DNA from 3 places in the Nocardia sp. NPDC101769 genome. Region 3 is predicted to be linked to each of the others. Evidence: riboswitches for the same ligand, from Rfam matches in the RefSeq annotation. Region 3 holds a riboswitch; each other region holds the start of a gene.
The links. Region 3 has a riboswitch for magnesium ahead of ACIRRA_RS22125 (hypothetical protein). Riboswitches for the same ligand answer to the same signal wherever they lie in the genome.

Region 1 (10,208 bases), on a different contig from region 3:
GACCTCGACAAGCTCTTCGCCGCCCGGCTGCTGGCCGCCCGGGCCCGGCCATACCTGGCGACCGCGCTGTTCGCGCTGCACCTGGTCGAGTCGCCACGGGTGCCGACGATGGGTGTGGACCGGTACTGGCGGTGCTACGTGTCACCGGCGTTCGTGAACTACACGCCGGTGGAGGACCTGGCCTCCGTCCTGGTGCACGAGGTGTCGCATCTGCTGCGTGAACATCACAGGCGCAGTGACCGATTCGCCCGGGAACACGACCTGACCGACCCGGCGGAGCGACTACGGATGAATATCGCCGCGGATGCCGAGATCAACGACGATGCGTTCGGCGACGGTCTGGTCCAGCCCGAGGGGGCCGTGCTGCCGTCGACGCTGGGGTTGGGCTCCGGTGAGCTCATGGAGGACTACCTGCGTCAGTTCCGCCTCGGGCCGAGCACCTCGGACCTGGCCTGGCTGGACTGCGGCAGCGGCGCCGACGGCCTCGACCGGGAGTGGGAACTGGGGCCGGACGGCGCGGACGGGCTGAGCGAACAGGAACGCGACGCCGTCCGATTTCGCGTGGCGCAGGGCATTATCGGCCGTCCGGGGCAGACCCCCGAGGGGTGGCGCCGGTGGGCGGAGGAGGCGGTGCACCCGCCACAGCCGTGGCGGGATCTGCTGGGAGCGGCGATCCGCTCGGCGGCCTCCGCCCCCGGCGTCGGCGAGGACTACACCTACGGGCGCCCCGCGCGGCGCTCGGCCGGAGTGCCCGGCGTTGTCCTGCCGAGCCTGCGGCGCACCCCACCCCGCGTCACCGTGATCATCGATACCTCGGGGTCGGTCAGCGACGCCGAGCTGGGCAGCGCGCTGCTCGAAACGGCAGCCATCGCCCGGACCGTGGGCGGCCGCCGCGATTCGGTCACCGTGCTGTCGTGCGACGCCGCGGCCCGGATCTCGGATCCCCTGTGCCGTGCCGAGGGTATCCCGCTGATCGGCGGCGGCGGAACGGATCTGCGCAGCGGCTTCGCCAAAGCGCTACGCGCGCAACCCCGTCCGGATGTGATCGTGGTGCTGACGGACGGTCAGACGCCCTGGCCGCCCGCCCGGCCCGCGTGCCGTACGGTGGTGGGCTTGTTCCGCCGGGACTCCGCCTGGCAGGAAGACGATCCGGAGTACGTACCGGACCGTCCGCCCGCCTGGGCAAGGGTCGTCGACATCGGGTGACGGCCCGGACCGGCCCCGGGCGTCACGGCCGGGATGGTTGACGGCGGTACAGGTGTGGCGCATGGTGGGCCGATGGGCGATGACGTGCGGGCCGGGTTGAAGTTCTCCAGTCTCGACAGTCCCTTGTTCGACGGGGCCGAGGCCACCAAGGGCGATTTGATCGACTATCTGGAGGCGATCGGGGAGCGGATGGTGCTGTCACTGCGGGAGCGGCCGCTGTCGGTGGTGCGGGTGCGGCCGGGGCAGGAGCCGTTCATGCAGAAGAATCTGCCCAAGTACACGCCGGAGTGGGTGCAGCGGGTGACGCTGTGGGCGGGCAGCTCGAAACGGGAGGTGTCCTACGCGGTCTGCGATGACGTGCGGACGTTGCTGTGGTTCGGGAATCAGCGCGCGGTGGAATACCACGTGACGTTGCTGTACGCGGAGGGTCTGGCCGACTATTCCGGCAGCCCAACGCATCTCGTGCTGGATATCGACCCGGCGCCGGATCAGCCCTTCGCGCAGGTCGTCGGGGCCGCGCAGCTCATTCGGGAAGCGTTGTCGGCGGACGGGCTGGCGGGCGCGGTGAAAACCAGTGGCTCCAAGGGCGTTCACATCTTCGTCCCGGTCGTGCCGGGCGTCGATCTCGAGGATGCCGCGGCGGCGACCCGGGCGATCGCCGCGCGGGCCGAACGTCTCGATCCTCGGCTCGCCACCACCGCGTTCATTCGAGAAGACCGGGGCGGCAAGGTCTTTCTCGATTCGACCCGCGCCGGCGGTGCGACGGTGGTGTCGGTCTACAGCCCCCGCATCCGCCCGGGCGCGACCGTCTCGTTCCCGGTCGGCTGGGCGGACCTGCCGAATATCGACCCGCACGACTTCACGATTCGCACGGCGGCCAAGATTCTCGGCGACCGCGATCCCTGGGCCGAGGCCATGCCCGAACCCCAGTCTCTCCCAGCCGATCTCATCGCCGAGGGGCACACCATCCCGGTGGCCCGGGTGCAGGCCATGCACGAGGGCAAGCGCCGCGCCCGCGCCCGCCGGGACAACTGACTCGGGCCGCAGCGTCCCGGATCAGCAGGTGCTCGTCGGCGTCATATTCGTACAGTTCGCCGTAGCGTCCCCATCTATTCGAGAAGAGGCACGCGAAAATAGGCGAGCGCCAGGGCGTCGCCGAATACCGGAAAGAATTACGAGCGTCGGACGGGAGGTCCGGGGGCGTTATCGGTTGTCATTCGGCCGGACCTCCTCACAGTGCTCACACGCGGATTTATCGGTGCACGCGGGGGAGGTCGACCCCGGGATCCGGGGAAGGACGCACACCCTCCCGTCAGAGCTTCGACACCGAGCGATGCGTTCCGAATCGGAAAGCCACCTTGGATTACCCCTTGATCCGGAGAAATCTGTCCTGAGCTTGGGCGTCTCTCGACGTCGTATCAGTGGCCTGTATTCGTACAGGAGCCTCGCCTGTTCAGGTGCGGTATCGAACGTGGACAAGGCTCCCGGAATTGTCAAAAGCCCGCATTTCCATGCGCTGGGCGCCATGCCACAAATCGTCCGCCGAGTCGCCGATCGCACGATTCGGGCGGTTCGCCTACGCTGGTCGGCGTGATGAGAGCGGTGAGCGCGGCGGCGGGGATCGCCCTGATCGGGGCGGCGATCACGGGCTGCGGCGGCTCGTCGAATCAGCAGGCGGTCCCGGCGACGACCGCATCCAAGGCGGCGGTGATGCCGTCGCCGAACACCATCGGACTGTGCGGCGGGGTGGCCGATGCCGATGTCGGCCAGGCGACCGGGCTCAATGGGCTGCAGCGAGTGACGGTGAATCCGCTGGGATGTGCGTGGCAGCGGCCCTCGGGCGGTGGCTACGCGGTGGTATTCCACTGGTTCCGGGGCAGTCCGCTCGCGGACCGCCGGACTCAGATCACCGACGCGCGCCCGTCCGACGTTCAGGTGGCCGGGCAATCCGGCATCGAATGGAAGGGGCCGCAGTCGTGCGAGGTGGCACTTCCGTTCGGGGACAGCGATTTCATCGATTGGTCGGAGCGGGCCGCGATCACGGAGACCGCCAAGGAGCCCTGCAAGGGACTGGAACAGCTGGCGGCGTCCACTCTGACGAAGGCGGGGCAGGGGTAATGCGCACGGTTAGATCGCGAATCGCCTTGGCGGCCTTGCTGATCGCCGCACTCACGGGGTGCTCCCACGGCCCGAAGGAAACACCTGTGCGGGCTGCCGACGACCCGAACCTGCTGGTCGGCTGCGGCCCGCTGGAGGATCAGAAGATCGCGAGCAACCTGCACGTCTCGGGTGTCGAACAGCAGAGCGCCCCCACCGTCTGCAACTGGACCGCCACCGGTCCGAACGGCGGTGCGGTCGACATCACCTACGCCTGGCTGGAGAACGACACCCTGAGCCGTGAGGTCCAGATCGCTGACCAATTCGGTTATCAGGTCGAGCGTTTGGTGATCAAGCACTTCGGCGGCATGTACTGGCGTGACCCGAAGGATCCGAGCACCTGCGCGGTGACCGCCTCCGACACCGGCACCGTCACCTGGTGGGTCCAGAACCGCGACCACGCGGCGCAACCGGACCCGTGCGCGGGGGCCATGGCTCTCATGCAGGCCACCCTCTCGGTAGACGGTGTGTGACCGTCCCGAACCCGCTGCCGGACCAGAAGGCAGCGGCGGCGAGGATTGAGACACTCACCGCCGCAACGGGTTTCGCCGACGCAATCCGACCTGCCCGCTAGGCGGCAGGCGCCGGGGCCGGGGTGGAGTCGGGCGCGGACAGGCGCTGGGCCAGGCCGATGCCGACCGCGATGGCGGCGGGCACACCGGTCAGCACCAGACCGGCCGCCGCGCCCAGCGGAATGCCGATGGCGGCGCCGGCGAGACAGCCCGCGATGCCGGTCGGCACCGACATGACCGCGACGCCGGCGATGGCGCCGCCTGCGGCGCCGATGGCGCAACCGGCCGCGCCGCCGATGAGGGTGCCGATCAGGGTGCCCATCGAGGTGGCCAGACCGAACTGGTTGACCGCCGCGGAGAACGCGGCATCCTGGTCGGCCTGGCTCGCGATGTTCTTCCGCACCGGCGCGGGCAGGGCCGGGGCGGGGACGGCGGCGGCCGGGTCCATGTTCGGGGTGAGGGTGGCGTTGTTGCCGTCGATCCGGGCGGCGATCGGGTGGGCCAGACCGTCATCGGTGATGAACTCGAGCGGGAACTGGGTGACCAGGCCGCCATTGCTGTCCCACACCTGGAACTGACCGTCCTGCGTGGTCAGCGAGCCCAGGTCGGTCGTGACCACGACGGACTTGTCGACCACCCGAGCGGTCCAGTGGATGCCCGGCGCAGCGGCATCGGCATCCTGTGCATTGCAGGCGAGCATGCCGGCGGTGACGGCGGCGGCCAGGCTGTACGCGGTGATTTTCCTCATCGGTGAACCTTCGAAATTCGGGGTGGGTGATTTCGAATGAGGGTGAAAAGGCCAGCACGAATTACACGGCCGCGCAAAGGGATATGCGTCGTGTGCGGTGTGGTGAGAGGTCAGAGTCGTGTGGCGTGTTTCCACCCGCAAACGGGTGAGTGGAACGGATGACTCGGATATGGACTATCGCCGGGGGCCATTGGTCGTCCTCACCTCCTTGCGGCCGGAGCGCACGGAGGCGCTGAGCACGGGTGCACACGAGGAGTCGCCACGGCAGAAGACCGAGGGCGAGCACCCCTCTCGTCGGAGCTTCGGCACTGTACGACGTATCCCCAATGAACAATGACCTTGGGAAGCCACTTCGGGTGACCCCTTAATCCGGGGAAACCTGTCCTAACCCTGGGCGTCTCTCGACGTCGTCGGATCAGTGGCCTGTGTTCGTACAGGAGCCTCGCCTAGCGAGGTGCTGATTGACGCCACAAGTCTGGCAGTAGAGGATTAATTCGTCAATTCGGACATATCACCCAATGGGTGCGTCGTTCGTCTGCCGGACGCCTGCCGTTGGGCCATTATTCGACGAGAAGTGTCGACCACCGTGCAATGTTTGCCCGTGGCCGCCGGAAATCCGGGACGCCGAGTCAGGAGCGCATATGACCGAACCCACAGTATCGTCGAAACCGGAGTCGGTTGCGACGGTGCATCTGTCGCAGTTGCTGAAGGCGCCCGTGATCGCCGCGTCGGGGGAGACCATCGGCCGGGTGGACGACCTCGTCGTGCGCCTGCCGGGTGGCGACACCTATCCGCCGGTGATCGGTGTGGTTGTCGGGATGGGCGGGCGCGATGTGTTCGTCTCCGCCGAACGTATTCGGCTGTTCGAAGCCGATCGGATCGTTCTCTCGGTCAACAAAGTCGACCTGCGGTCCTTCGAGCGGCGGGCGGGTGAGGTGCTGCTGCGCGCCGACATCCTCGGTCACCGGCTCATCGATGTGGAGGCGGTGGAGCTGGTGCACGCCTACGATGTCGAGCTCGATCGGGTCGGCGCGCCCGACGACTCCGGTTCGGGCTGGGTGCTGGCGCGACTGGACACCCGCCGTCCGGCTCGCCTGTTCGGGCTGATCAAGTCCAGCGGCGGGCACGCCTCCCGGGATTGGAAGGCGTTCGAACCGCTGATCGGCCATGAGCAGTCGCTGACGCTGCGGGTCAGCAGCCGGTTGCGCGGGCTCAAGCCCGCTGAGATCGCCGACCTGCTGGAGGACGCCGACAAGCACGAGCAGGACGAGATCCTGGATCAAGTGCACGACGATCCCGAACTGGAGGCGGACGTCTTCGAGGAGCTCGACTCCGACAAGTCCAGCCGCCTGCTCAACGACATGTCCGATTCGGAAGTCGCGGCCCTGCTCGGGCGCATGCGCGCCGACGACGCGGCCGACTCCATCATCGAGCTCAAGCAGTCACGCCGCCGGCGTGTGCTCGACCTGATGCCGCCCGGGCAGCGCGTCAAGGTCGTTACGCTGATGGGGTTCAATCCCGACAGCGCCGGCGGACTGATGAACGTCGACTTCGTCTCGTGTCCGCTGGATACCATGGCGGCACAGGCGCTTTCGGTGGTATCGGCCGCGCACGCCTTGCAGCCGGAGGCCCTGCTGAAGGTGCACGTACTCGACTCCGGCCACCTGGTGGGCGTGGTCTCGGTGATCGCGCTGCTGCAAACCGACCCGGCCACGCCGGTCGCCGACATCATGGACGCCGATCCGGTGCGGGTCGCACCCGAGACCGATATCACCGACATCGCCTTGCTGATGGCCGATTACAACCTGTACGCCGTGCCGGTGGTGGACGACGCCGACCGGGTGCTCGGCGTGGTCACCGTCGACGATGTGCTCGAGGATGTCATTCCCGAGGACTGGCGGCGCCGGGAACCCGCGCCTCGACCGCCTCGGCCGGTCACCACCGGATCCAGCGACAACCCGGACGGCGCGGCACAGCTATGACCAATACCGAGGAAAACCGTTCCACCCCTAACGGATCCGGACCACAGCCGCCGGGGGGGAGCGGACAGCCCACTGCCGTCGAGAAGTCCGCGACCGCCGAGAAGTCCGCGACCGCCGAGAAGTCCACCGCCGTCAAGGATTCCGCCGCAGTGGTGACGAATCGTCAGTCGGCCGTGCTGGATTCGGCGCACCTGGGTGATATCGAGGGCGCGCTCGGCAAGATCAAGGTCGGTGACATCGAGCATTCGCGCACGTTCAAGACCCGGATGCTGACACTGCTGGCCATTATCGGCCCCGGGCTGATCGTCATGGTCGGTGACAACGACGCCGGTGGTGTCGCCACCTATGCGCAGGCCGGGCAGAACTACGGCTACAGCCTGCTGTGGGTGCTGCTGCTGTTGATCCCGGTACTGATCGTCAACCAGGAGATGGTGGTTCGCCTGGGCGCGGTCACCGGCGTCGGGCATGCGCGGCTCATCAACGAGCGCTTCGGTCGCGGCTGGGGCTGGTTCTCGGTGGGCGATCTCTTCGTTCTGAACTTCCTCACCATCGTGACCGAGTTCATCGGTGTCAGCCTGGCCGCGGAGTATTTCGGCATCTCGAAGTACATCGTGGTGCCGGTGGCGGCCGCGGCGCTGGTGGCGATCATGGCCACCGGCAGCTTCCAGCGGTGGGAACGGGCGATGTTCGTCTTCATCCTGATCACCCTGCTGCAGATACCGATGCTGTTGCTGTCGCATCCCGACTGGGGACGCGCCGCGAAGGACTTCGTGGTGCCCGGCATCTCGGGCGGGGCGAGCTCGGACGCGGTGCTGCTGATCATCGCGATCGTCGGCACCACCGTCGCGCCGTGGCAGCTGTTCTTCCAGCAGTCCAATATCGTCGACAAGCGCATCACCCCGCGGTTCATCGGCTATGAGCGGGCCGACACCACCCTGGGTGCGTTCGTCGTGGTGATCGGCGCGGCCGCGCTCATGATGGCAGCCGACTACGCCGCGCGCGCCAACGACGCGGTCGGGAAGTTCATCGACGCGGGCGACATCGCGCACCTGCTCGGCAATGTCCACCACATGCTGGGATCGGTCTTCGCGATCGTGCTGCTGGATGCGTCGATCATCGGCGCGGCGGCGGTCACCCTGGCCACCAGCTACGCCTTCGGCGATGTGTTCGGCATCAAGCACTCGCTGCACCGCGGGTTCAAGGACGCCAGGCAGTTCTATCTGTCCTATATCGCGATGGTGGTGCTCGCCGCGGGCATCGTGCTGATTCCGGGTGCGCCGCTGGGTCTGATCACCACCGCCGTGCAGGCCCTGGCCGGGCTGCTGCTGCCCAGCGCCAGCGTGTTCCTGCTGCTGCTGTGCAACGACCCGCAGGTGCTCGGGCCGTGGGTGAACCGTACCTGGCTGAACATCGTGGCGGCGGTCATCGTCGGTGTGCTGCTGGTGTTGTCCGGAATCCTCATGGGCACCACGCTGTTCCCGGACCTGAATGTCGTCTCGACCGCCGGATACCTTGCGGTCGGGCTGGTTGTCCTGGCCGTGATCGCGGCGGCGGTGCTGAGATTCACGCAGCGCCGGGCGCCCGCGCCTGCGCCGCCGCCCCGGTTCGACGCGTCCGCGAAGGACACCTGGCGGATGCCGCCGCTGACGCTGCTGGAACCGGTTGTCTGGTCGGCCGGCACGCGGCTGGGCATGATCGCCCTGCGTGCCTATCTGGTGGTCGGCGCGATCCTGCTGCTGGTCAAGGCGATTCAGCTGGGCCGGGGCTGACGGCGGCGGGCGCGGCCCAGCTCAGTGCTCGAGGAACGTGGCGACGATGTTCCAGAACATGTTCGGGTCCACGCTGTTGAAATCCCAGCTCTCGGTGAGGCTGTGCGTGGTGCTGACGATGCTCGGGATGTCGAAGTCGTGCCGGGTGGCGGTGCCCTTGGCCTCCACGGCGGTGACGACGTAGGCGGTGGCGGTTTCTGCGGTGTGGGGCACGAGGAAGCTCCAATCGAGGACCGGGAACCGGATGGGGACGCGTGGCCGTGGACAGCGTCGGCCACAACCACGCATCGCAAACGCCGTGGCGAGCCTCGCGGCAGGCACGGCCTGGCGTTTCCGTCCAGTTTTGTTTCCGCCCGCGCCGCGCGGGAGTTCCGAAGACGCCAAACCGGGCCGGGACACGCCAACCTTGCTGTGTGGTTGCCGGAATACCGTATGGTAGGTGCGATTTCGGCCTGCGCGCGGGGTCCTTCTTTCATTGATCGTCGCGTTCGCGCCAGCGGTGCACGGCACGCCGCAGGCTGGCCGGATCCGCGTATCCCAGGAATTCCGCCTGCTGAGCGCGTGGAAGGTGTTCGGCCCGTTGCAATCTGCGGCGACGCGCCCGGTCCACCTCACGGCGCCAGGTGGTTCCGGCCTCGGTCAGGCGGCGTTGCAGTGATCTTGGTGAGGTCAGCAGCCGCCGCGCTACCACTTCCAATGTCGCCGTGCTCTCGTCGAGGGCGCCGTCGAGGACGTCGCCGAGCCGTTCCAGCCAGCTGACGCCGGACTCGGGAGTGGCCGGCAGCGTGGCCGCGTAGGACAGCAGCACGGCCGTCAATTCGGGATCGGCCGACTTCATGGGTAGCGCCAGATCCGCGGTCCGCAGCGTCAGGGAGTCGACCGGTTTCCCGAAATCGATTGCGCGGGTGCGGAACAGCTCGGTGACGGCGGTGAGGTCGACCGGCGCGGCCTGCCGGAAGGTCACCCGCGCGGGCACAATCGGGGAGCGGGTGGCCGCCCGGCCCCGGCGCACGAGGAGCGCGAAAGCCGCCTGCACCAACAGTTCCCGCCCGCGGCAGTCCTCCACCCCGGACAGCACCTCGTAGCAGACCTCGTGTTCGGTGCGATTCACGACCCGGAAGTTGTAACTCGTTGTCAGACTGCCGGTGTGGCGTACGCAGACTTCCAGTGCCGCGCCCAGGGTCTCCGCCGACAGGAACAAGTACTCCAGCAGCCCGAATTCGCCGGTGGCACTGTCCTCCGGCACCCGCAGAGCGATATCCGGGTCACCGGTTTCCTCTTCGAGCAGCTCCCACACCCGCAGGCAATACCGGGACGACACCCGCGTACCCTCGCCGCCCTCGCGCCAGGCGGGGACCCCGGCCAGCCGGGCGATCCGCTCCGGGTCGAGCCCCGCCCGGGCCGCCCGCTCCAGTGTGAACCGGGCCATCAGAATGCTGTCGTGAGAGTCGGATCGAGTAGTCACGGCCGCCCGTCACCACGCGGCCCGGCGGCGAGCGCTCGCCAGCTCCCGGCTCCAACTGGTTCCGGCCGCGGCCAGCCGCCGCTGCAGGGTGCGCGGGCTGGTGTCCAGCCGCCGGGCCATGCCGTGGATCGACACCGTGCCCAGCGACGGTAGTGAATCGAGTTCGGCGGCAAGCAGATCGGCCCAGGCGCGCGCCGGCGGGGCGGAGAGGGTCGCCACCGTGGCGGCCCGGCGCAGCACGGCCGCCAGCCCCGGATCGGCGGTGAACTGCCGCCGGTCCAGGTCCGCGTGATGCAGCGTGAGTGTGTCGGCATCGGCGCCGAAATCGACCGCGGCCGTGCCGAAGAACTCGGTATACGGCGCGTGGTG
Region 2 (10,208 bases), on a different contig from region 3:
CATTGTCGCGGCTTCGCCTGGACTCGCAGCGTTGCATTGTTCGCTGGTTCCTATCCAGCTGTGATGATGGTGGCGTGCACGACGCACCAGAAATGCTGATTCGCCGCCACGCCCATCCGGCTGCCGGTTACCTGAGATAGCACCAGTTGTTTTCTGATGGCACGCATGCCGGAGGATGGGGTGGCTCTGCGGCGGTCATCAGTGTCTCGACATCGACCCCATGGTTGCGCTGGGACCACCGCATACCATTGGGACATGTGGTGTCATCGTCGATCGCCGCCGTGAGTCCGACTGTTTCGCTGAATTGGGGTGCCTGCTGTATTTGCTCGTTGTCTGCGTCATAGGCGATGACCAGCAGCGGCGGGCTCCCGTATACACGGATGGTATTCGGTTGACCGGTGGGCAGGATGAGAGAGAAAGTGCCGTACGTCGACTGCAGACCGGATGTTCCGGACTGGTCGTAGTTGTCGATCGACCACTGCTGCCCGGTTTCGACAACGGTGATGGTGGCCGTGGCGATCAACGCGAACCCGGCGCTGGAGAACGCGTTCTGGACGTCGGTGCTGAGTTTTCGCTGGTCCAGGTCTGAAACCAGGGAGGTATCGGTACTGTCGAACAACGGCACGCCGACAAACGTCTCGGCCGGGCCCTGGATGCTCAGTGCGACAGCCGCGTTCGTGAGATCGGCACCGGGCAAACTCGCGCCGGTCAGGTCCGTACCCTGCAGCGACACGAATGCCAGCGATACAGCCCGGTCGTTGTCGCCACGACCCAGTGATGCCCCCCTGAGGTTGGTGTTGACCAGGTTCGCATACGACAGAGCAGCGCCGTCCATGTTCACCTGACTGAGGTCCATCGTGGCGAGGTTGGCCTTGGCGAGGTCGGCGTTGCGCAAGTGGGCGGAATCGGCCTTGGCATTCGACCCGTACAACTGCACGCCCGACAGGTCGACCGACACAAGGTTCGCCGAGGTCAGATCCGCATTGGGCATGAGTGCATTGACCAACACGGCAGCCGGTAGCCCGTCGTCGGCAGCGAACCGGGCACCTTCGAGTTTGGCGCTCTCCAGAATGGAGTTGGACAGATCGCAGCCCACGAACGACACTCCTTCCCCGCCGGCGAGCGCGCTGACCTCGCTCAGATCCGCACCCGCGAAGTCGGCGCTCCTGATCGTTGCCTGGTTCATGTTCGCGCCACGCAGGGTAGCGCCGGAGAAGTCGGCCCCCGACAGGTCGGCGCCGGCGAAGTTGACGCCCTTGGCCATGACCTGGCGCAGTTTCGCGCCCGAAAGGTTGGCGCCGGACAGGTCCGCGTCGGTCAGCACCGCACCGGAGAGATCGGCATTGGACAGGTCGCACGCCGGCAGTTTGATGCCGGTCAAATCGACACCCGCGAACGATACCCACCGCAGGTCGAGCCCCTGGCCACCACCGGAGGCAAGCAGATCGGCCAGGCCGGGGGTGAGGACCTGGTTTTCGAACAGCATGCTGTCGTTCGTGGACTCTCCGTAGTACACACCCACCAGGGTCATCCCCTGCGCGGACATGTTCATGCCTCCGCTACCGGTGGAGCACTGAACGAGAAAGGCGCCGTTGCCTTGGTCCAAGATAAGGAAGGGCGAGTCCAACTCCGGGTCCAGGTGGGGTTCGTCGGCGAGCCAGTATGTCGGCGGCATCCATGTCAGGTAATTTCCATTGCCAGCCTGAAGCAGGAACCCCCAATCACTCGGGTCCAGTGAGCCATACAGATTGAGTCGCTGCTCGTCATTCGGTGACGAATCGAAGCCGGACATGCACATCTGCTGCGATCCGAGGTCCACGGTGACGGCGTTGCCGGAATTAGTGAGCGCCCACTTGCCGAGAAACGGGAGAGATGAGCCGCTCATAACCCCGACGGTCCCATGCTCGCGAAGCCATTCAATGCGACGGTAACCATACGATAAGTCCCCTTCGTTTTCGTTGGATAATTCCCACATCCGATGTCCGTACTTCTCGAACTTCACCGATAGAGCAACCGGCGGCGCGCACACTCCGTCGGTCTCGTCATGAGATTCCATGGGTCTCGCGCGCATAGCGTCGATATGAGATGGGGGATGCGGTCAAGTAACTGTGCCCACGATGCGACCGCGTTTCCGACTCGACTGACCCACGGCCGACAGTAGTGAGACCCAGCGAGATCCTGCGCTGGAACAGCGCAGATCCCGCGCATTTGGCACGAATCGAGAGTGTTGACGGCACGAAAAGTCGCAGGTTTCTACAAATTTGCTACTGCTCGAGCTGGGCGGAATGGCACCGATCGTGTGGGCATTACCGCGGCTGTCTCGAGCCCTGCAGCGCTGGGACACGAGGAGACCGATGCCGTGATCGCGCTGGTGTCGGCCGAACCCGATCCGGCGGTCGGCCTGCGACGCTGCTGGGCGCGGCCCTGTCGCATCCGCAGCGGAAGCTCGCGGTGCTGCTGGCCGGCGCGGCGGATCCGCTGGTGGAGCCCGTGCCGACCCGGGTCACCCTGCGCCGTATCGAGTATCCGGCCGAACTGTTCACCCCGCTCGGTTTCGACGACCCCGTGGCCGAAACATCGCGCGGCACTGGCATATTCGGCGTATCTGGGCACGGGTCCAGCTGTGGCGGACGATGCGTGGCACGCTACCGGCCGACCAGGAGGCCTGGAAGTCCTACGTCGACGAGATCCGGCGGGTGCTGACCGCCCCGAGTCCGAGCGGGCACGAAACCGGCGTCGACCGGCCCGGAGTCGTCGCGACATTCGGGTTAGGCGCTCAGGGTCGCACCGCGACCGTGGGTGATGACCAGGTCGAGCAGGCCGGGGAAGCGGGCTTCGAGATCCTCGGTGCGCAGCCGGTTGAGGCGGCGGGTGCCCTCGTCGCGCTGACGGATGACGCCGGCTTCGCGCAGGGTCTTGAAGTGCCCGCTCTGGGTGGATTTGCTGATCGGCAGATCGAAGGTGGTGCAGGCCAGTTCGCCGTTCTCGGCGGCGGCCAGGCGGGTGACGATGGTGAGCCGGACGGGGTCGGCGAGGGCGGCCAGCACGGTGGTGAACCGCAGTTCGTCGCGGTCGGGGTGGACCAGTTCGGTCGCGGTTCGGCTCGCCATGGTGTCCAGACTAGTCCGCATGTTCACAAATTCCGAACATCCTGTTATGTTCGGAAATACCGAACATGTCTGTGCCGGGAGGACGCCATGACCATCGAGCAATCCACCGCAGCCGCTTCCGATCGCGCTGCCGCCCCGCAGGATTCACCGCCCGGGAGCGCTGCGCGGTTCCGGGGCACCGCCTACACGCTGTTGATCCTGTTGACGGGCACGAATGTGGCCACGCCGCTGTATCACGGTTATGCGCATCGGTTCGGGTTCTCGCCACTGGTGATGACGCTGGTGTTCGCGGTCTACATGGGGGTGCTGATTCCCGCGCTGCTGATCGCCGGTCCGGCCTCGGATGTGCTGGGGCGACGCCGGATTCTGCTGCCCGCGCTGGTGCTGGCGGCGCTGGGCACGCTGGGTTTCGCACTGGCCACCGATGTGGCGTGGTTGTTCGCGGCCCGAATCCTGCAGGGGCTGGCGGTCGGGGCGGCCTCGGGTGCGCTCACCGCCGCACTGACCGAGCTGGAGCCGCACGGTAGCCGCCGCCGGGCCGCGCTGGTGTCGGCGGTGGCCTCGGCGGGCGGTATGGGTCTGGGTCCGGTGCTGGGAGCTGTTCTGGCGCAATATCTTCCGGCTCCGTACGTGACACCGTTCATGGTGGAACTGGCGCTGCTGGTTCCGGCCGTGGTGGCGATGGCGGCGCTGCCCGAGACCGCGGTGGTCAGCCGGTGGCGGCCGCGACGGCCGAGTATCCCGGCCGGGATGGGTGCGGTCTTCGCGGCCGCGGGCACGGGCGCGTTCCTGGGTTTCGCGGTGGTCGGCGTCTTCCTCACCCTGATCCCGACCTATGCCGCGACCCTGTCGGGCAGTACGAATCTGGTGATCGGTGGTGCGGCGGCCGCGCTGCTGCCCACGGCGTGGGCGGTGGCGCAGCTGGTCGGCTACGGAAAACCCGAACGGGCCCTGGACTTCACCGGCTTCCCGCTGCTGGCGGTGGGTCTGGTGCTGCTGGCGGGCGCGGGCGCGGTCTCCTCGCTGCCGTTGCTGTTATTCGCGACCGTGCTGGCCGGGGCCGGTCACGGCCTGGTGTTCCTGTCGGGATTGACCGCGATCAATGCGGCCGCGCCTGCCGATCGTCACGCCGATGTGCTGTCGACCTATTTCGTGATGGCCTACTGCGGCAGCGGCGGCCCGGTCATCGGTGTCGGCCTGCTGGCGGGCGCGACCGGTCTGCTGGCTGCGGTGCAGATCTTCGCCGTGTCGGTGGCGGTGCTGTGTGTGGTGCGGCTGGTGGCGCGGGTCGCGGTCGAGGCGCGACGCTAGCGGCTGCACGAATGCGACGGCGCTCACGTCGGGTTGCCGATCGTGGCGGGCCGGTGTTTACTTCTGGGCGCAAGGTGCCGTCGTTAGCTGAGGCTCCTTCACGGATACAGGCCGGCGATCCCGAACGTCGAGAGACGCCCCGGATCAGGACAGGTTTCCCCGAGCTAAGGGGATGCCCCGACCGGCTCCCGCCATCCGTGGCGGGTTTACGCCGTGGAGTGCTGAAGGTCTTACGAGGGGTGGTACCCGTACCGGCGAGTTCACGCCGGTCCCACTCCCCCGGCATGCGTGCGTGTGGCGTCGAGGAGGTGGTGGTCGTGCCCGATGGACCGGAGCGCGTTCCGTTAGCCAATCGTTCACTCGGCGACACTCCTGCAATCCTCTGGCCGCTACCTGTACCCCGGTAGCGTCCGAGTCCGGAGTGCGCCGTCATGCGCTGGGAGATCGAGATGACCACGTGGGAAATGCTGCTGCGACTCGGCACGGGTGTCGGGTTGGGCGCGGTGATCGGGTTCGAGCGTCAGTTCCGGGCCCGGATGGCGGGACTGCGCACGAATTCGCTGGTCGCCGCCGGGGCGACCTTGTTCGTGCTGCTGTCCGCGCACGGCTTCAACGGTGCGTCGGCGGATCCGACTCGTGTTGCGGCGCAGATCGTTTCGGGTATCGGGTTCCTGGGCGCGGGTGTGATCCTGCGCGACGGGTTCAATATCCGCGGCCTGAACACCGCGGCGACGCTGTGGTGTGCGGCGGCGGTGGGTGCGCTCGCGGGTGCGGGCATGTATTCGACCGCGGTGGCGGGCACGGTGGCGGTGGTGGTGGTCAATACCGCGCTGCGCACGGTGGCGCGCACGGTGGATCGCCCCGGTATCGACGAGGTCGAGGTGCAGGAGGCGTTGTACGGCTTCCACGCCGACACCGACGACGCGCACGAGGCGCATGTGCGGGCACTGCTGGTGCAGTCGCTGACGCGCACCGACTTCCGGCTGGTGTCGATCTCGAGCCACGACACCTCCCCGGGCCGGGTGCAGGTGCGGGCGGAGCTGACCGGTGACCGCCGCGACGACCGGCAGATGGAGGCCGCGGTGAGCCGGTTGAGCCTGGAGCCGTCGGTGACCAGCGTCGGGTGGCGCACGGTGCCGCAGCTGGCAGCGGCCGAGGAGTGAACCTCGCGCTGCGGTCGGATACGCCGACCCCGCTCGCGGTGCCGCTGCCGGATGCGTCGGTGGGGCGCGATCGCGGGTCCGCCGGAGCTGGTGTACGGCAACGACGGTCGCGCCGACCTGCCGGTGGTGGCCGGCGAGCTGAATTTCGAGACCGCCGACCTGCGCGCCTGCTGATTCACACCATCGCCGACGGGACCACCGTGGTCAGGCCGCCATCGACGAGCAGGTCCTGACCGGTGATGTAGGACGCCTCCCCGGAGGCCAGGAACGCGACGGCGGCGGCCACCTCGTCGCTGTCGCCGACCCGCCCGAGCGCCACCCGCGCCCCCGCGGCGGCCTGCGCTGCGGCGGAGGCCTCGGCCCGGAAGGCGGGGGTGTCGATGTAGCCCGGGCTCACCGAGTTCACCCGAATCCCGCGTGGCGCCAACTCCGCCGCCAGCGTCCGCGTCAGACTCTGCACCGCCGCCTTCGTCGCCGAATACAGTGCGGCGCCGGGCGCGCCCCGATACGAGGCGAAGGAGGCGTTGAGGACGATCGCACCCCCGTCGACCAGCATCGGCAGCACCTGCCGCACGGTGAAGAACGCGGCCTTGAAATTGATCCCCACCACCCGATCGAATTCGCCGGCGGTGACCGCCGAAACCGGCTGGAACGCACCGATTCCCGCATTCACGAACACCACATCCAGCCGCCCGAACCGCTCGGACACCACCCGCGCCAGCGCCTCGAGATCCTCGGCCACGGTAGCGTCCCCGGCCACCCCGACCGCCCGCTCCCCCAGCTCGGCCACCGCGGTATCGAGCCGGTCCTTGTCACGCCCGGTGACGATCACCCACGCCCCCTCCCCGAGGAGCCGCCGCGCAGCGGCCAGCCCCATCCCACTGCTACCGCCGGTGATGAGCGCGACCTTGTCCTGGAACCGAAACCCGTTGTGTGTCATGACTTCAGCCTGCCGGGCCGCACTGTGGGTAAACAGTGCGCATCTATCGTGGGTGTGCCACCACCACCTTGCCGAGCGATGTGGCCGAACCGGGTCCAGGGCGCCGTTGCCTTCGACGATGGCCGCCAGAGTCGAGTTAGCGCTGCATGCATCACCGGAAATGTGAGCAGGGCCAACATGGCTCGGCCGTGGCCCACGAACGCGATACAGAACGTGTGCTCTGCGGGATCCACACGGCCGGAACAACATTCGAGACCATTCGGCGATTCCGATACAAAGCGACGCTCACCCGCCGGGAGCCACGCGATCAGGATCAGGGAGTCGTCACTGCCGGCTCAGGCGGGTGGGGCGAGGCGGAGACGGTGGAGCTGGTCGAGGCGGGCGGCAGTGTCGGTGCCGGCGCGGGGGTTGTAGAGGACCAGGTGGCGGTCGGATCGGTCGGCGAGGGTGAGGGTGGTGGCGTCGAAGTGGAGTTCACCGGCCTCGGGGTGTTGCAGGGCGTTGACCGCCTGCCGGGCCGGGCCGACATCGTGGCGGGACCAGAGGCGGGCGAATTCCGGGCTGCGGGAGGCGAGTTCGGTGATGACGGAGTCGAAGCCGGGGTCGCCGGGGCAGAGTGCGGAGTCGGCACGGTAGGCGGCCACGACAGCGGGGGCGGCCTCGGACCACGTCTGTGGCACGGCCAGGTAGCGCGGGTTGGTGAAGTAGGTGACCAGGCAGTTGTGGCCGGGACCGTCGTAGCCGAAGACGGCGCGGGCAGTGTCGTTGTAGGCCAGCACGTTCCAGTAGCGGTCGCGCAGGACGGCGGGGCGGGGGTTCCAGGCGTCGAGGAGGTTGCAGGTCTCGACGGTGATGTCGGTGCCGCTGTCGGTGGCGGGGCAGGGTGGGTTGAGGCCGGCCAGGACGTAGAGGTGGGCGCGTTCGGGGGCGGTGAGCCGCAGGGCGGCGGCGATGGCGTCGAGGACGTCGGTGGAGACGGTGATGTCGCGGCCCTGTTCGAGCCAGGTGTACCAGGAGACGCCGACGCCGGCGAGGACGGCGACTTCTTCGCGGCGCAGCCCGGGGGTGCGGCGGCGGCCCGCGGTGGGCAGTCCGACCCGGTCGGGGGTGAGGCGGGAGCGTCTGTCGCGCAGGAACTCTCGCAGATGCTCGCGTCGTCGGCCCGCTGTGTCCATACCTCACGCTAACAATGGTGAGCACCTCACCACCACCGGTTCCCGGCCGCCCTGAGACCCGGAAATGCCGTGTGGCCCACCCGGAAGCGTTTCCGGATGGGCCACACGGGTTTTCGGGTCAGTGGACGACGGCGGGCGCGTCGGCCCCGGCGGGTACGGCCGGTTTGGCGCGGGGCAGGAAGAATGCCGGGATCAAGGTGGCGGCCAGGAGGCACAGCGCCACCACGAAGGTGTGGGCGAAGGCGCGCGCGGCGAGGTCGAAGCCCTCGTCGAGCAGGGTGTGCGGCAGATGCGCGAGCTGGCCGTTGTAGCGCGACCCGATGGCCGCGTTGGCCAGCGACGGGTCGGGGGCGCCCGGGGGCAGCTGCACGCCCTTGCCGCCCAGGGTGTCGCCCCGGTTGAGCAGGCTGGTCAGCACCACGGAAATGGTTGCGGTGCCGATGGATCCGGCGGTCTGGTTGACGATGTTCATCAGCGTCGACCCGCGCGCGACCTCACTGTGGGTCAGCGTCTGGATGGCGGCGGTCATGGTCGGCATCATGGTGCAGCCCATGCCCAGGCCCATCACGAACAGCACCCCGCACAGCAGCGCAAAGGGGGTGTCGGCCTTGACCTGGGTCAGGAACGCCATGGACACCGACATGACGGTGATTCCGGTGAGCACGATCTTGCCGGGCCCGATCTTGTCGACCAGCCGGCCCGCGATCGGCATGGTGAGCATGGCGCCCAGGCCCTGCGGGGCGATGAGCAGACCGGCGGCCAGCGTCGATTCTCCGCGCACCTGCTGCAGATACGACGGCAGCAGCAGACCGGAACCGAAGAACGCCATGGCGAACAGGGTCATGGTCATCACCGCGAAGCGCAGCGACCTGTTCGTGAACAGCCGCAGCTCGATCAGCGGGTGCTCGGTGCGCAGGGCGTGGAAGACGAACCCGATCAGCAGCGCCAGGCCGATGATCGCGGGGATGAGCACCTTGGCCGATTTGACGGTGCCCTCACCGGGAATCGAGGACACGCCGTAGAGGAAGGCGGCCAGACCGGGTGAGGCCAGCAGCATGCCGAGGAAGTCGAAGGTCTGCGAGGGTTCGGGGTTGTCGCGCGGGAAGACCACGAACGCCAGGATCAGCGCGATGATGCCGATGGGCAGGTTGATCAGGAAGATCCAGTGCCAGCTGAAGGATTCGATCAGCCAGCCGCCCAGGATCGGGCCGGCGATCGGGCCCAGCAGCATCGGCACGCCCAGGACCGCCATGACGCGGCCGATGCGCTGCGGGCCCGCGGCGTGGGTCATGATCGTCATGCCCAGCGGCATGAGCATGCCGCCGCCCAGGCCCTGGATGACGCGGAAGGCGATGAGGGACTCGATGTTCCAGGCCGTCGAGCACAGCACCGAGCCGAGCACGAAGAACACCAGCGCCATCATGTAGAGGCGTTTGGTGCCGAACCGGTCGGCGGCCCACCCGGTCAGCGGGATGACGGTCGCCAGGGCGAGGGTGTAGCCGGTCATCGACCAGGCGGCGATGGCGTAGGTGGTGTCGAAGTCGTGCTGGAAGGTGGGGATCGCCACGGTCACGACGGTCACGTCGAGGATCGACATGATGGCGCCGAGCACCACGACGCCGGCGATTTTGAAGACGCCGATGTCCAGCTTGTCGTCGGCGGAATCGGCCGCCACGGTATCCGGAGGTGTGGTCACCGGTTCAGCCTGCCAGCCGGTCGGTTACGAAACCAGCACATATTGGTATCGGCGTTTCGCGGCATTCGGGCAGCATCGTCATCGCGGCTCATTCCGACGGTGGCGGCCGGCCGTCGTCATTGTCATAGAAGTTCTCCGCGGCCGCGTCGGCGGCGGCCTCGGCCCGCATCTCGAACTCGGAGGGGTCACCCGGATCCGGTTCGCGCACATCGCTTCTGCCCTCGGAATCGGTGGGATCGACGGGGATGCGATCGGTGCTCACGGGAGATCCTCTCTGCAGCGCGATGGTCGCCAGGAGTCGGATCACCCGATCATACCGAGAGACAGCTAATGTCCGGCGATTTCCCAGGGGCCTCGGTCGGCCCCTTCGGCGCGCGTACGCTGGCGTTCTCGAGCGATCCAGTCGAGGAGTTCATTCGCGATGACCGACCCTGTAGTGGGCCTGACCGGTACGCTGACCTCGCCGATCCGGGGCAAGGGACTCCTCGGTGAGGTGCAGGTCGCTATTCGAGGGGGAACCGAGCTCTACATTGCCCGCGCCGAGGAGCCGTTACCGGCCGGCGCGACCGTGCTCGTCGTGGCCGTGCATCCGGGGCGCATCGTCGATGTTGTTGCGTGGATTCCCCTTCCGGGCGATCGATAGATCGAGAACTTCTTTCCACGAGTAGAGGGAGACAGCGATGCTCGGGTATCACGTTCCGGCTCCGGACCAGGCGATGCTGGTCAGCGGCGGCCGCGGCGGCAAGGACAACGCACCGTTTCGGGTGATCATCGGGCACGGCGCGTGGGTGGTGCCGTTGTTCCGCAAGGTGC
Region 3 (10,208 bases):
GAAGGACGGGATGATGCCCTTGGCGGTCGTGGTGATGCTCGGGTGCACCATGAACGCGAGCGGGAACAGCACGATGTTCACGGCGATGAGCGCGAACAGGAAACGCTCCCAACGCCGGAACGAGCCACCCGCGACCACCCCGAACAGCAGCACCGCCGCCAACGGCACCGAGATGCCCTTGGGCAGCCCGAAGTAGTTGAGCGCCAGCGAGACACCGATGAATTCGGTGACGATGGTGAGCGCGTTGACGATGAACAGGTCACCGACACTGAAAGCGCCCCAGAACTTTCCGAACCGGGAGAAGATCAGCCGGGCGTGGCCGACTCCGGCGACCGCGCCGAGGCGGACCACCATCTCCTGATTCACATACAGCACGGGAATCAGCAGTGCCAGGGTCCAGACCAGCGCCATGCCGTAGTTCTGTCCGGCCTGGGCGTAGGTGGCGACGCCGCCGGCATCGTTGTCGCCGACCATGACGATCAGTCCGGGGCCGATGACCGCGAGCAGCATGCGGAAACGCTGCCAGCGGGTGCGGCCTTCGAGGGTGTCGTGCTGGCCGATGGTGCCCAGCGCGCCCTGGATGTCGCCGACGTGGGCGCTGTCCATGACCGCACCCGGGGTGGATACGTCGGCGACGGTGGTGGTGTTACGGCGGTTCGCGCCGTCGGAGAAGAAGGCCATGACCGTTTTCTCCCTCTCTGAATCATGTTGCAGTACTGCAAGTTTAGGAATGCGAGCGGCGGCCGAGGGGTTCCGCCGCCGCTCGCGACCCGCTACCAGTGGTAGGGGTGGCCGCCGAGAGAGGCGGTGTAGAGGGCGGCCCGGGGCCGGGCCGCTTGCATGTGGGCACGCTCCTGATCGGTCAGCCGGACCTTGGTGCGGAACCGGCGGAAGAATTCGCTCACCGTGGCGGTCGGCGAGATGGTGTCGTGGGTCGGGAAAGCGATCACGGCCATGACATTGCTCCTTGGCGAAAAGCTCGCTGCTGCAATATCTCCCGGCACGCTGACGGGCCCTGCGAGGCGCGCAGGGCATGCGGAATCCGCATCGACCCCCTCATTCAGGCGCGTTCACGCCGAACCTGGTCGATGCTCGGATTTCTGCGGTGTCAGGCGTTCACGGGGCCGCAGCAAGCTGGGAACGAAACAGATTTTCGAACCGGACTCGGGTACGGACTATCGCCGGACTTCATTGCTCGTCCCTCACCTCCTTGCAGCCGGGACGTACGCGGACGTCACTATTCGTCGCGCCAGAACAAGGGGAAAGCCCCAGGGAAATCCTGTGGGCGAGCACCCCTCTCGTCAGAGCTTCGGCACTGCACGACGTATCCCACTACGCGGGAAGCCACCTGGGGTTACCCCTTAATCCGGGGAAACCTGTCCTGAGCCTGGGCGTCTCTCGACGTCGTCGGATCAGTGGCCTGTGTTCGTACAGGAGCCTCGCCTAGCGAGGTGCTGACTCAACGAGTTTGACCCTTTCGCCAGTCGCAAGTCAAGTGCTACCGATCGCGTTTCTATGGGATCCGGTTGTGCCGGTGTGGCTTTCAGCGGCACAACCGGGCCCGCCTACGCGGCCGGGGCAGCGGCCGGGTCGGCGGGAGCCGGTGTGGCCGCGCTGGCGGCCGGGGTGGAGTCCGGCGCGGTCAGGCGCTGGGCCAGGCCGACGCCGACCGCGATCGCGGCGGGCACACCGGTCAGCACCAGACCGGCAGCCGCGCCCAGTGGGATGCCGATGGCCGCGCCGGCGACACAGCCCGCGATGCCGGTCGGCACCGACATCACCACGACACCGGCGATCGCGCCGCCCGCGGCGCCGATCGCACAACCCGCGACGCCACCGATGAGGGTGCCGAGCATGGTGCCCATCGAGGTGACGATGCCGAACTGGTTGACGGCGGCGGAGAAGGCGGCGTCCTGGTCGGCCTGGTTGGCGACGTCCCTCAGCGCGGGGGCGGGGAGGGCCGGGGCCGGGACGACGGCGGCCGGGTCCATGTTCGGGGTGAAAGTGGCGGTGTTGCCGTCGATCTGGGCAGCGATCGGGTGCGCGCCCGCGTTGTCCAGCCAGCTGAGCGGGAACTGGGTGACCAGGCCACCGTTGTTGTCACGCACCTGGAACTGGCCGTCCTGGGTGGTCAGCGAGCCCGCGTCGGTCTTCAGCACCACCGAAGCGCCGTCGATCTTGGTGTCCCAGTGGATGCCGGGAGCCGCCGAGGTTGCGGCGGGGGCATCGGCACTGGCGTCCTGGGCGTTGCAGCCGACCACACCGAGGGTGACGGCGGCGGCAACGGTGTAAGCGGTGATCTTCCTCATCGAGATAAACCTTCGAAATTCTGGGGACGGTGAATTCGAATGGGGGTGAAAAGGCCAGCACGAATTACACGTCCGCGCAAGGGAATACGCGTCGCGTCAGATGTGGTGAAACGTCAGAGTCGTGTGGCGCGTTTCCACCCGCAAACGGGTGAGTGGAACGGATGACTCGGATACGGACTATCGCCGGGGGCCATGGGTCGTCCTCACCTCCTTGCGGCCGGAGCGCACGAGGGCGCTGAGCACGGGTGCACACGAGGAGTCGCCCCGGCGGAAGACCGGAGGGCGAGCACCCCTCTCGTCAGAGCTTCGGCACTGCACGACGTATCCCACTACGCGGGAAGCCACCTGGGGTTACCCCTTAATCCGGGGAAACCTGTCCTGAGCCTGGGCGTCTCTCGACGTCGTCGGATCAGTGGCCTGTGTTCGTACAGGAGCCTCGCCTAGCGAGGTGCTGTATTACGGCGCAAAGCTTGACACCGAACGAGTCATTCGTCAATTCGGACATTTGCGATGAAAAGCGTTGCTTCGTCTGTCCGATACCCGTGGTTCGGCCAGAATTCGAGTGATAGCACCGGCTGCGGTGCGTGGTGTGGCCGTGGCCGCCGGTTCGGTGCGGATCGAATCATATTGTCGGTCAACAAGATTAGACCTGCACGCGTTCGAACGCCGCGAGGGCGGGTGCTGCTGAAGGCGGACATCCTCGGGCATCGGCTCATCGACGTCCCGACCATCGAACGGCCCGGACCAATGGGGCGAAACCCGCACCACCCCAAAGGATGTCGTGACCATCTACCGCTAGATCACCGCGGCGGTCTCCGCAGCGGCCCGGGAGGTCATCATGACCGGATCGCGCGACACCAGCCGCATCGCCGCCTACGGCACCGACCAACACTTCCAAGGACGGTGTGCTGACCGCGCTCGAACACCGCTATCGAGGCGCTGGATCGCCCTGGCAGCCCTCGACCCTCACAACACGGTCCTGCTCGGCGGATCCTGGAACACCGTCGACGGAAACTCTGACCGGACTACTGACCCACCACCTCGAACAGTACGGGTCGTAATCGGTCCTACAGGCGCGACTCCCTACGCCTCGGGCCTGGCAAGCACCTTCCCGAGCGCAACGTCTGCCCGGACACCGGGCTGACTCGACCGGCCTACGACCAGGCCCGCGATCTATTCGACGCGGCCACCGCCGTCGACGGGCACCATGGAGCTATGGCTACCGCGCGCGGTAACCTCCGCATTTACCTGGGAGCCGCACCGGGGGTTGGGAAGACCTACTCGATGCTCGAGGAGGGCCGTCGGCGCCGAGGACGTGGGACCGACGTGGTGATCGGCTTCGTGGAAACGCACGGCCGCGCCCGTACCGCCGACCAGATCCAGGATCTGCCGGTCATTCCGCGGCGGATCTGCACGCACCGTGGAATGACCGTCGAAGAAATGGACATCGACGCGGTACTGGCCCGGCGTCCGGCCGTCGCCCTCGTCGACGAACTCGCCCACACCAACGCACCCGGCAGCCGCAATGCCAAACGCTGGCAGGACATCGAGGAAATGCTCGCCGCCGGGATCACCGTAGTCTCCACGCTCAACATCCAGCACTTGGAGAGCCTCAACGATGTGGTCGCGCAGGTCACCGGAATCACCCAGCGCGAAACCGTGCCCGACGCCGTCGTGCGTGCCGCCGAACAGATCGAACTCGTGGACATGACCCCGGAAGCCCTGCAGCGCAGGATGATTCACGGCAACATCTATCCGCCCTCACGGATCGACGCGGCCCTCGGCAACTACTTCCGCATCGGTAATCTGGCCGCGCTACGGGAACTGGCGCTGCTGTGGGTGGCCGACCGGGTCGAGGAAGGCCTCGACGACTACCGCCTCCGGCACGGCATCACCCAGCCCTGGGAGACCCGGGAACGGGTATTGGTCGCGGTCACCGGCCACCCGGACGACGAACCGCTGGTGCGCCGCGGCGCGCGTATGGCCGCCCGGCTGCGCGGCGAACTGCTGGCCGTGCACGTACGCGAACTGGACGCCACCATCCAGGCGCGACCGCCGGCACTCGATCACCTGCGGGCCCTCACCGCCGACCTGGGCGGCAGCTTCACCGAGATCACCGGCAACGACGTGCCCAGCGCACTGCTCGCCTTCGCGGCCACAGAAAACGCCACCCAGCTGGTGCTGGCGCGCAGCCGGAGGGGCTGGCTGCGCCGGTGGCTGCACGGATCGATCACATACGAGGTGCTGCGTCGGGCAGGGCCGATCGACGTGCACATCATCGCGACCCCCGCACGCGAACCGCCCTCGCTACCCAAGGCTGCGCACCCAGGCCATCCGGTCCGCATGCCACCGCACCGCAGGCGGCTGGCGTGGGCCCTGGGCACGGCCGGAATCGCCGCCCTGGCGACCGCGTTGTCGCCGTTGCGGACCGTGATGGGCCTGCCCGGCGCGCTGCTGTGTCTGCTGCTCGCAGTGGTCGCGGTCACCGTGCTCGGCGGCTGGCGCCCGGGACTGACAGCTGCCGTAATCGCTTGGCTCGCAGCGGATTTCTTCTTCACCGAGCCCGTCTACAGCCTCTACATCGCCGATACCACCGATATCGCGGCACTGATCGTGTTCCTGGCCGTGGTCGCCGTCGTCAGCGTGCTGGTAGACCGTCTCGCCCGGCAAACTCTGCAGGCTGCCCGCGCCCGCGCCGAAGCGGAGACGCTCGTGCGACTGGCCGGGCAGACCGTCGATGCCGGCGCCCGCGCACTGCCCGACTTGCTGGCCGATCTGCGCCGCACCTTCGGCGCCGACAACGCGGCGGTGCTGGTGCGCGACAACAACTCCTGGCACCCGCTCGTCACCGATGGCAGCGATCCCCCGCAAGAACCCAAGGAAGCGCGATTCGCCGCCGAGCTGGGCGGCGGGGCGGTGCTCACCCTGTCCGGACCCACGCTCAGCGGAGAGGATGCCCGGCTGCTCGGACCCTTCGTCACCCAGCTGCGGCTGGCGCTCGAACGGGTCCGATTGGAGGGCGAAGCGTCCGGCGCCGCCGCGCTCGCCGAGTCCAACGCACTGCGCGCCAGACTGCTCGAGGCGGTCTCGCGCGATCTGTGCACGCCGCTCGACACCATCAAAGCCGCGGCCACGAGTTTGCTCTCCCCCGAAACGGCGGGGGATCGCGACAGCACCATGGAGGTCCACCGGACCATCGACACAGAGGTCGACCGACTCACCCACGTGGTCGCAAATCTATCGGACATGAGCCGATTACAGGCCGGCGCACTCCCGCTGACCATGACCGACACCGACATCACCGATGTGCTCCGCCGCGCGGTCAACGGTCTGACCAACGCCGGCTCGGCCATCGCCATCGAAGCCCGCGAGCTGCCTGCGGTCCGCACCGATGCCCGGTTGCTGGAGCGCGCCATCACCAATGTCATGGTCGATGCCCAAACCTGGTCGCCGCCCGGCCATACCGTCCGAGTCCAGGGCGGTGTCAGCGGCGACCGGGTGGAAGTGCGCGTTATCGACCAGGGCCCCGGAATCCCGCCCGAATATCGCAGGCAAACTTTCGAACCTTCCCAGCAGCACACCACCAACGGCAGTCGTGCTCGCGGGCTGGGCCTCGACCTGGCCATCGCCCAAGGATTCACCCGCGCCCTCGACGGCGAACTGACCGTCGAGGACACTCCCGGCGGTGGAACGACATTCGTCTTCTCGCTGCCCCGGACGCCGGAGCCGGAGTCCGGGGCACCTCAGCACACAGTCCGGAAATGAGCACCATCCGGTCGTCGACGACGAAATCCCCTTCCCGCACACGCCAATCTGCGCCGCCGCTCTCCCGACCTCGAGGGGCCCGGTATCAATCGCGGAAAAGCAACGCGGATCGGTACACCGCGCGAATCAGGGAGGTGTTGCTGCGGAGTTACGCCTCGTCGGACAGGGCCTCGACCGCCACGGCCGGAATCCGCTGACAGCTACGACGGCAGATCCGTAGCCTGCCGCCGCTCGCACATGTTGACTATAGTTAGATATAGTCAGATGATCGGCGACGAATCAAGGAGGCGGATATGACGACCATCGAGGGTGCGAATGTCCTGGTGACGGGCGGGCAGCGTGGGCTGGGCCGTGCGTTCGCGCAGGAGTTTCTGGAGCGGGGTGCGGCGAAGGTGTACGTGAGCGCGCGCAAGCCGGAGTCGAGTGACGATCCGCGGGTCGTGCCGCTCGAGCTGGAGGTCACCGACCCGGATTCGGTTGCCGCGGTGGCCGCGCGGGCGGGCGATGTGAGCATTGTGGTGAACAATGCCGGGGTGCTGCGGCCGGCTCCGCTGTTGCGGACCGAGATGGCGGATGTGGTGGAGACGTTCGAGACGAACGTCTTCGGGCCGCTGCGGATCGCGCGGGCATTCGCGCCGATCCTTGCCGCGAACGGTGGCGGGGCGCTGGTGGATATCCACTCGGTGCTGTCCTGGAGTTCGGGGGCGGCGGCGTACGGCGCGTCCAAGGCCGCGCTGTGGTCGATCACCAATTCCCTGCGGATCGAATTGGCGGGGCAGGGTACGCAGGTGGTCGGTGTGCATCTCGGGTTCGCCGACACCGACATGGTGAAGGCCATCGCGGCGCCGAAGATCAGCCCGGCCGAGGTGGCGGCGGCGGTCGCCGACGGGCTGGAGCAGGGGGCGACCGAGGTGCTCGTGGACGACTTCACCCGGCAGGTGAAGGCCGCGCTGTCGGGGCCGGTCGAGGGTCTCGTGTTGTCGTTCGGTCGCTGAAAATCCGTCTCTTTCAAGGGAGTTCATCATGCCGCTGTGGCACATCTATCACCCCGCCGACACTCTCACGGCCGAGGACAAACAGAATTTCGCCAAGGACATCACCGCCTACTACGCGCACTTCGGGCTGCCGGAGTTCTACGCGGTGGTGCTCTTCCACGAGGTCCCGGCCGACTCCTTCTACGTCGGCGGCGTATCGATCCCCGCGGTGCGGATCACCGTCGACCACCTGGCACGCCAACTCGACGACCCCGACCTGCGCAAGCGGATGAGCGAGCGCCTGCACGACCTCATCGCCCCGTACACCCACGATCGCGGGCTGCATCTCGAGTTCAATATCAACGAGGTACCCCGGGACACCTGGATGATCGGTGGACTGTTCCCGCCCCCGCCCGGCAGCCATGTCGAGCGCGGCTGGGCCGAGGCGAACAAACCCATTCCCTACTGACCGAGAAGGCGGCAGCGGCGGCCGGGAATGTAGCTGCTGAGGCCAGCGGAATCCCTCGCGGGTGCGAGGGATTTCGCCGGGGGCCGCAAGGCGTGGCCCGTATCGGGGCGGCGGGCGCCGGTGGGAACCGGACCTCACCGCCGGTTCCCACCGCGAGCACAGCGGTGCTCGAGAGAGTTGCTTCGGCGGCGAGGGTCAGTCGCCGACGACGCGCGGTGGAGCGTTGACCACGCCGACCGCGACGCCTGCGGCGGCGGCCGGTGCCGCGTTCGCACTGCCCGGTCCGGCGATCGCCAGGACTAGTGGAACCGCTCCCGCCGCAACCACATTGCCTACCTTGTTCCGGTGGGGGTTGAGTGCTCGGTGCTTACCTCCGGCCATGCAGAACCTTTCTGTTCAGGCAGAACATCCGCGGGTACATCGACGCTCGACATTCGACCCCGCCGGTCGCCTGGATTGGTGACAAGGTGGACAACCGGAAATCGTTGCCGTAACTGGGAAATCGCCGATGTGTTCGCGAAATGCCATGAAAGAGGCCGGAATCCCAGTTCAGGGATTCCGGCCTCAGTAGATCCGCACTTACTCCTGGGTTGCCGACTCGTCCGCGATTGTTCCGCCGACGGGTGCGAAGTCGTCGATTCCGCTCGCCGACTGATCGGCCGGCGCCCCCGGGGCCAGGTAGCCGTTCACCGCGCCCACGGCCGCGCCGATGGTCGCGGCGGGCACCGCGATGATGGAGGCGGCGACGGTCGCGCCCGCGGCCGGGCCGAAGACCCAGCCGGCCGGCAGGCCCGCGATGGCGCCGACGGTGGCGTCGAGGTAGGTGTGCGCGCCGTCGGCCATGGCCTGCGGCACCGGCACGACGAACTGGCCGAACGGGGTGTCCACGACCATGCCCGGCTGCGCGGTGGTGCGGCCCGGCCGGGTGGTGGCGGGCTGGTTGTCGACCACGGCCGGTTGGGACTCATCGGACGAAACCGGTTCCGCCGCACTGGTTCCGGCCGCGGCGAGGGCGGCGACCAGCGGCAGCGCACTCGCGACCGCCAGTGAACCCGGACGTCGTCGCCGTGGCGAAACAGAATCGACCTGTTGGCGTTTGCCCATGGGTGGACCTTTCTTCCGAAATATCAACGAATGTCGAACATTCGGATCCGGCGGTGCGCCGGATTGGTCGGGACACACAGCCCGGTCAGGCCCCTATCGGGCCCCATGGGAGAAATACTGTCAGCCCGCGCGCTGCTGCGAGGATTTCCCCGTTTCCGCATTCGCCACGGATTTGCCATTGCCCGAAGTGCTTTCGCCGCCGATCTGTTTGGCGAGCTGACGCGCCTCGACCGGATCGTCGAGGGCCTCGAGCGCCAGCCGCGCGAACACCCACTGCTCGGTGGCGGCCATCTGACCGCGGTGGCGGCCCAGGAAGGAGACGAACCACTCGAGCACGGTGACGAAACGGCTGCGGAAGCCGACCAGATACCACAGGTGCAGGCCCAGCCAGGCCAGCCACGCGAAGAAGCCGCTGAACTCCAGCTTGCCCACCTGGCATACCGCACTGAACCGCGACACCGTCGCCATGGAGCCCTTGTCGAAGTACTTGAAGGGTTTGCGCTCGGCGACCGTCTGCTTGCCCGCGACCTCGGCCTTGATGGCCTTCGCGGCGTAGGTGCCGCCCTGGATCGCGCCCTGGGCCTGCCCGGGCACGCCCGGTACCGACATCAGGTCGCCGACCACGAAGACGTTCGGGTAGCCCTTGATGGTGAGGTCCGGTTCGACGATGACGCGCCCGGCCCGGTCCACCTCGGTGCCCTTGGACCGGTCGGCGAGGATCTTGCCCAGGCCGCTGGCCTGCACGCCGGCCGACCACACCTTGCAGGCGGATTCGATGCGCCGCTCGGAGCCGTCCTGGTCCTTGATGGTGACGCCGCGCGCGTCGACATTGGTGACCATGGCGTTGAGCTGGATCTCCACGCCCATCTTCTCCAGCCGCTGCTGAGCCTTGCCGCCGAGCTTGGGGCCCATGGGGGCGAGTACCGCGCCCGCGCCCTCGACGAGGATGACGCGCGCATCGCGGGTGTCGATATTGCGGAAGGAGCCGTCCAGGGTGCGGTCGGCGAGTTCGGCGATCTGCCCGGCCAATTCGACGCCGGTGGGCCCGGCGCCGACCACCACGAAGGTCATGAAGCGGTCGCGGACTTCGGGATCGGTGGCGAGCTCGGCCTCTTCGAAGGAGCCCAGGATGCGCGCGCGCAGTTCGAGGGCGTCGTCGATGGTCTTCATGCCGGGCGCGTAGGTGGCGAAGTGGTCGTTGCCGAAGTAGGACTGCTGCGCGCCGGTGGCCACGATGAGGCTGTCGAAGGGGGTGGCGTAGTCCTGGTTGAGCAGGCGCGAGGTGACGGTGCCGTTGGCGACGTCGATGTCGGTGACCTCGCCCATGACGACGCGCGCGTTCTGCTGCTTGCGCAGCACGATGCGGGTGGCGGGCGCGATCTCGCCGGTGGAGAGGATGCCGGTGGCGACCTGGTACAGCAGCGGCTGGAACAGGTGCGTGGAGGTCTTCGAGATGAGGGTGATGTCGACATCGGCCTTGCGTAGCTGCTTGCAGGCGAACAGTCCACCGAACCCGGACCCGATCACCACCACGCGATGACGCTGTGCGACGGATTTCTCGGCGTTCATCTAGTTCCTGCTCCTCGC

Region 1: it holds a riboswitch for magnesium, as region 3 does, so the genes downstream of both, ACIRRA_RS36005 (hypothetical protein) here and ACIRRA_RS22125 (hypothetical protein) in region 3, are expected to answer to the same signal.
Region 2: it holds a riboswitch for magnesium, as region 3 does, so the genes downstream of both, ACIRRA_RS34940 (MgtC/SapB family protein) here and ACIRRA_RS22125 (hypothetical protein) in region 3, are expected to answer to the same signal.

Annotation. Positions count from the first base shown of each region.
Region 1 is NZ_JBIWMX010000032.1:47,903-58,110, reverse strand. It holds gene ACIRRA_RS36025 (VWA-like domain-containing protein) at 1-1,206, shown strand, start outside; gene ACIRRA_RS36020 (DNA polymerase domain-containing protein) at 1,279-2,241, shown strand; M-box (ykoK) riboswitch at 2,504-2,671, opposite strand; gene ACIRRA_RS36015 (DUF3558 family protein) at 2,800-3,324, shown strand; gene ACIRRA_RS36010 (DUF3558 domain-containing protein) at 3,324-3,836, shown strand; gene ACIRRA_RS36005 (hypothetical protein) at 3,934-4,623, opposite strand; M-box (ykoK) riboswitch at 4,903-5,084, opposite strand; gene ACIRRA_RS36000 (magnesium transporter MgtE N-terminal domain-containing protein) at 5,265-6,605, shown strand; gene ACIRRA_RS35995 (Nramp family divalent metal transporter) at 6,779-8,374, shown strand; gene ACIRRA_RS35990 (hypothetical protein) at 8,396-8,587, opposite strand; gene ACIRRA_RS35985 (AraC family transcriptional regulator ligand-binding domain-containing protein) at 8,847-9,803, opposite strand; gene ACIRRA_RS35980 (AraC family transcriptional regulator ligand-binding domain-containing protein) at 9,849-10,208, opposite strand, start outside.
Region 2 is NZ_JBIWMX010000030.1:36,230-46,437, reverse strand. It holds gene ACIRRA_RS34955 (pentapeptide repeat-containing protein) at 128-2,002, opposite strand; gene ACIRRA_RS34950 (ArsR/SmtB family transcription factor) at 2,769-3,110, opposite strand; gene ACIRRA_RS34945 (MFS transporter) at 3,198-4,421, shown strand; M-box (ykoK) riboswitch at 4,494-4,669, shown strand; gene ACIRRA_RS34940 (MgtC/SapB family protein) at 4,871-5,584, shown strand; gene ACIRRA_RS34935 (hypothetical protein) at 5,636-5,758, shown strand; gene ACIRRA_RS34930 (SDR family NAD(P)-dependent oxidoreductase) at 5,760-6,524, opposite strand; gene ACIRRA_RS34925 (helix-turn-helix transcriptional regulator) at 6,860-7,699, opposite strand; gene ACIRRA_RS34920 (DHA2 family efflux MFS transporter permease subunit) at 7,818-9,395, opposite strand; gene ACIRRA_RS34915 (hypothetical protein) at 9,484-9,657, opposite strand; gene ACIRRA_RS34910 (hypothetical protein) at 9,817-10,038, shown strand; gene ACIRRA_RS34905 (SPFH domain-containing protein) at 10,076-10,208, shown strand, end outside.
Region 3 is NZ_JBIWMX010000014.1:45,362-55,569, reverse strand. It holds gene ACIRRA_RS22135 (NRAMP family divalent metal transporter) at 1-681, opposite strand, end outside; gene ACIRRA_RS22130 (hypothetical protein) at 774-956, opposite strand; M-box (ykoK) riboswitch at 1,287-1,458, opposite strand; gene ACIRRA_RS22125 (hypothetical protein) at 1,566-2,309, opposite strand; M-box (ykoK) riboswitch at 2,593-2,764, opposite strand; gene ACIRRA_RS22120 (DUF4118 domain-containing protein) at 3,525-6,074, shown strand; gene ACIRRA_RS22115 (SDR family oxidoreductase) at 6,368-7,069, shown strand; gene ACIRRA_RS22110 (tautomerase family protein) at 7,098-7,517, shown strand; gene ACIRRA_RS22105 (hypothetical protein) at 7,713-7,844, opposite strand; gene ACIRRA_RS22100 (hypothetical protein) at 8,097-8,621, opposite strand; gene ACIRRA_RS22095 (NAD(P)/FAD-dependent oxidoreductase) at 8,742-10,190, opposite strand.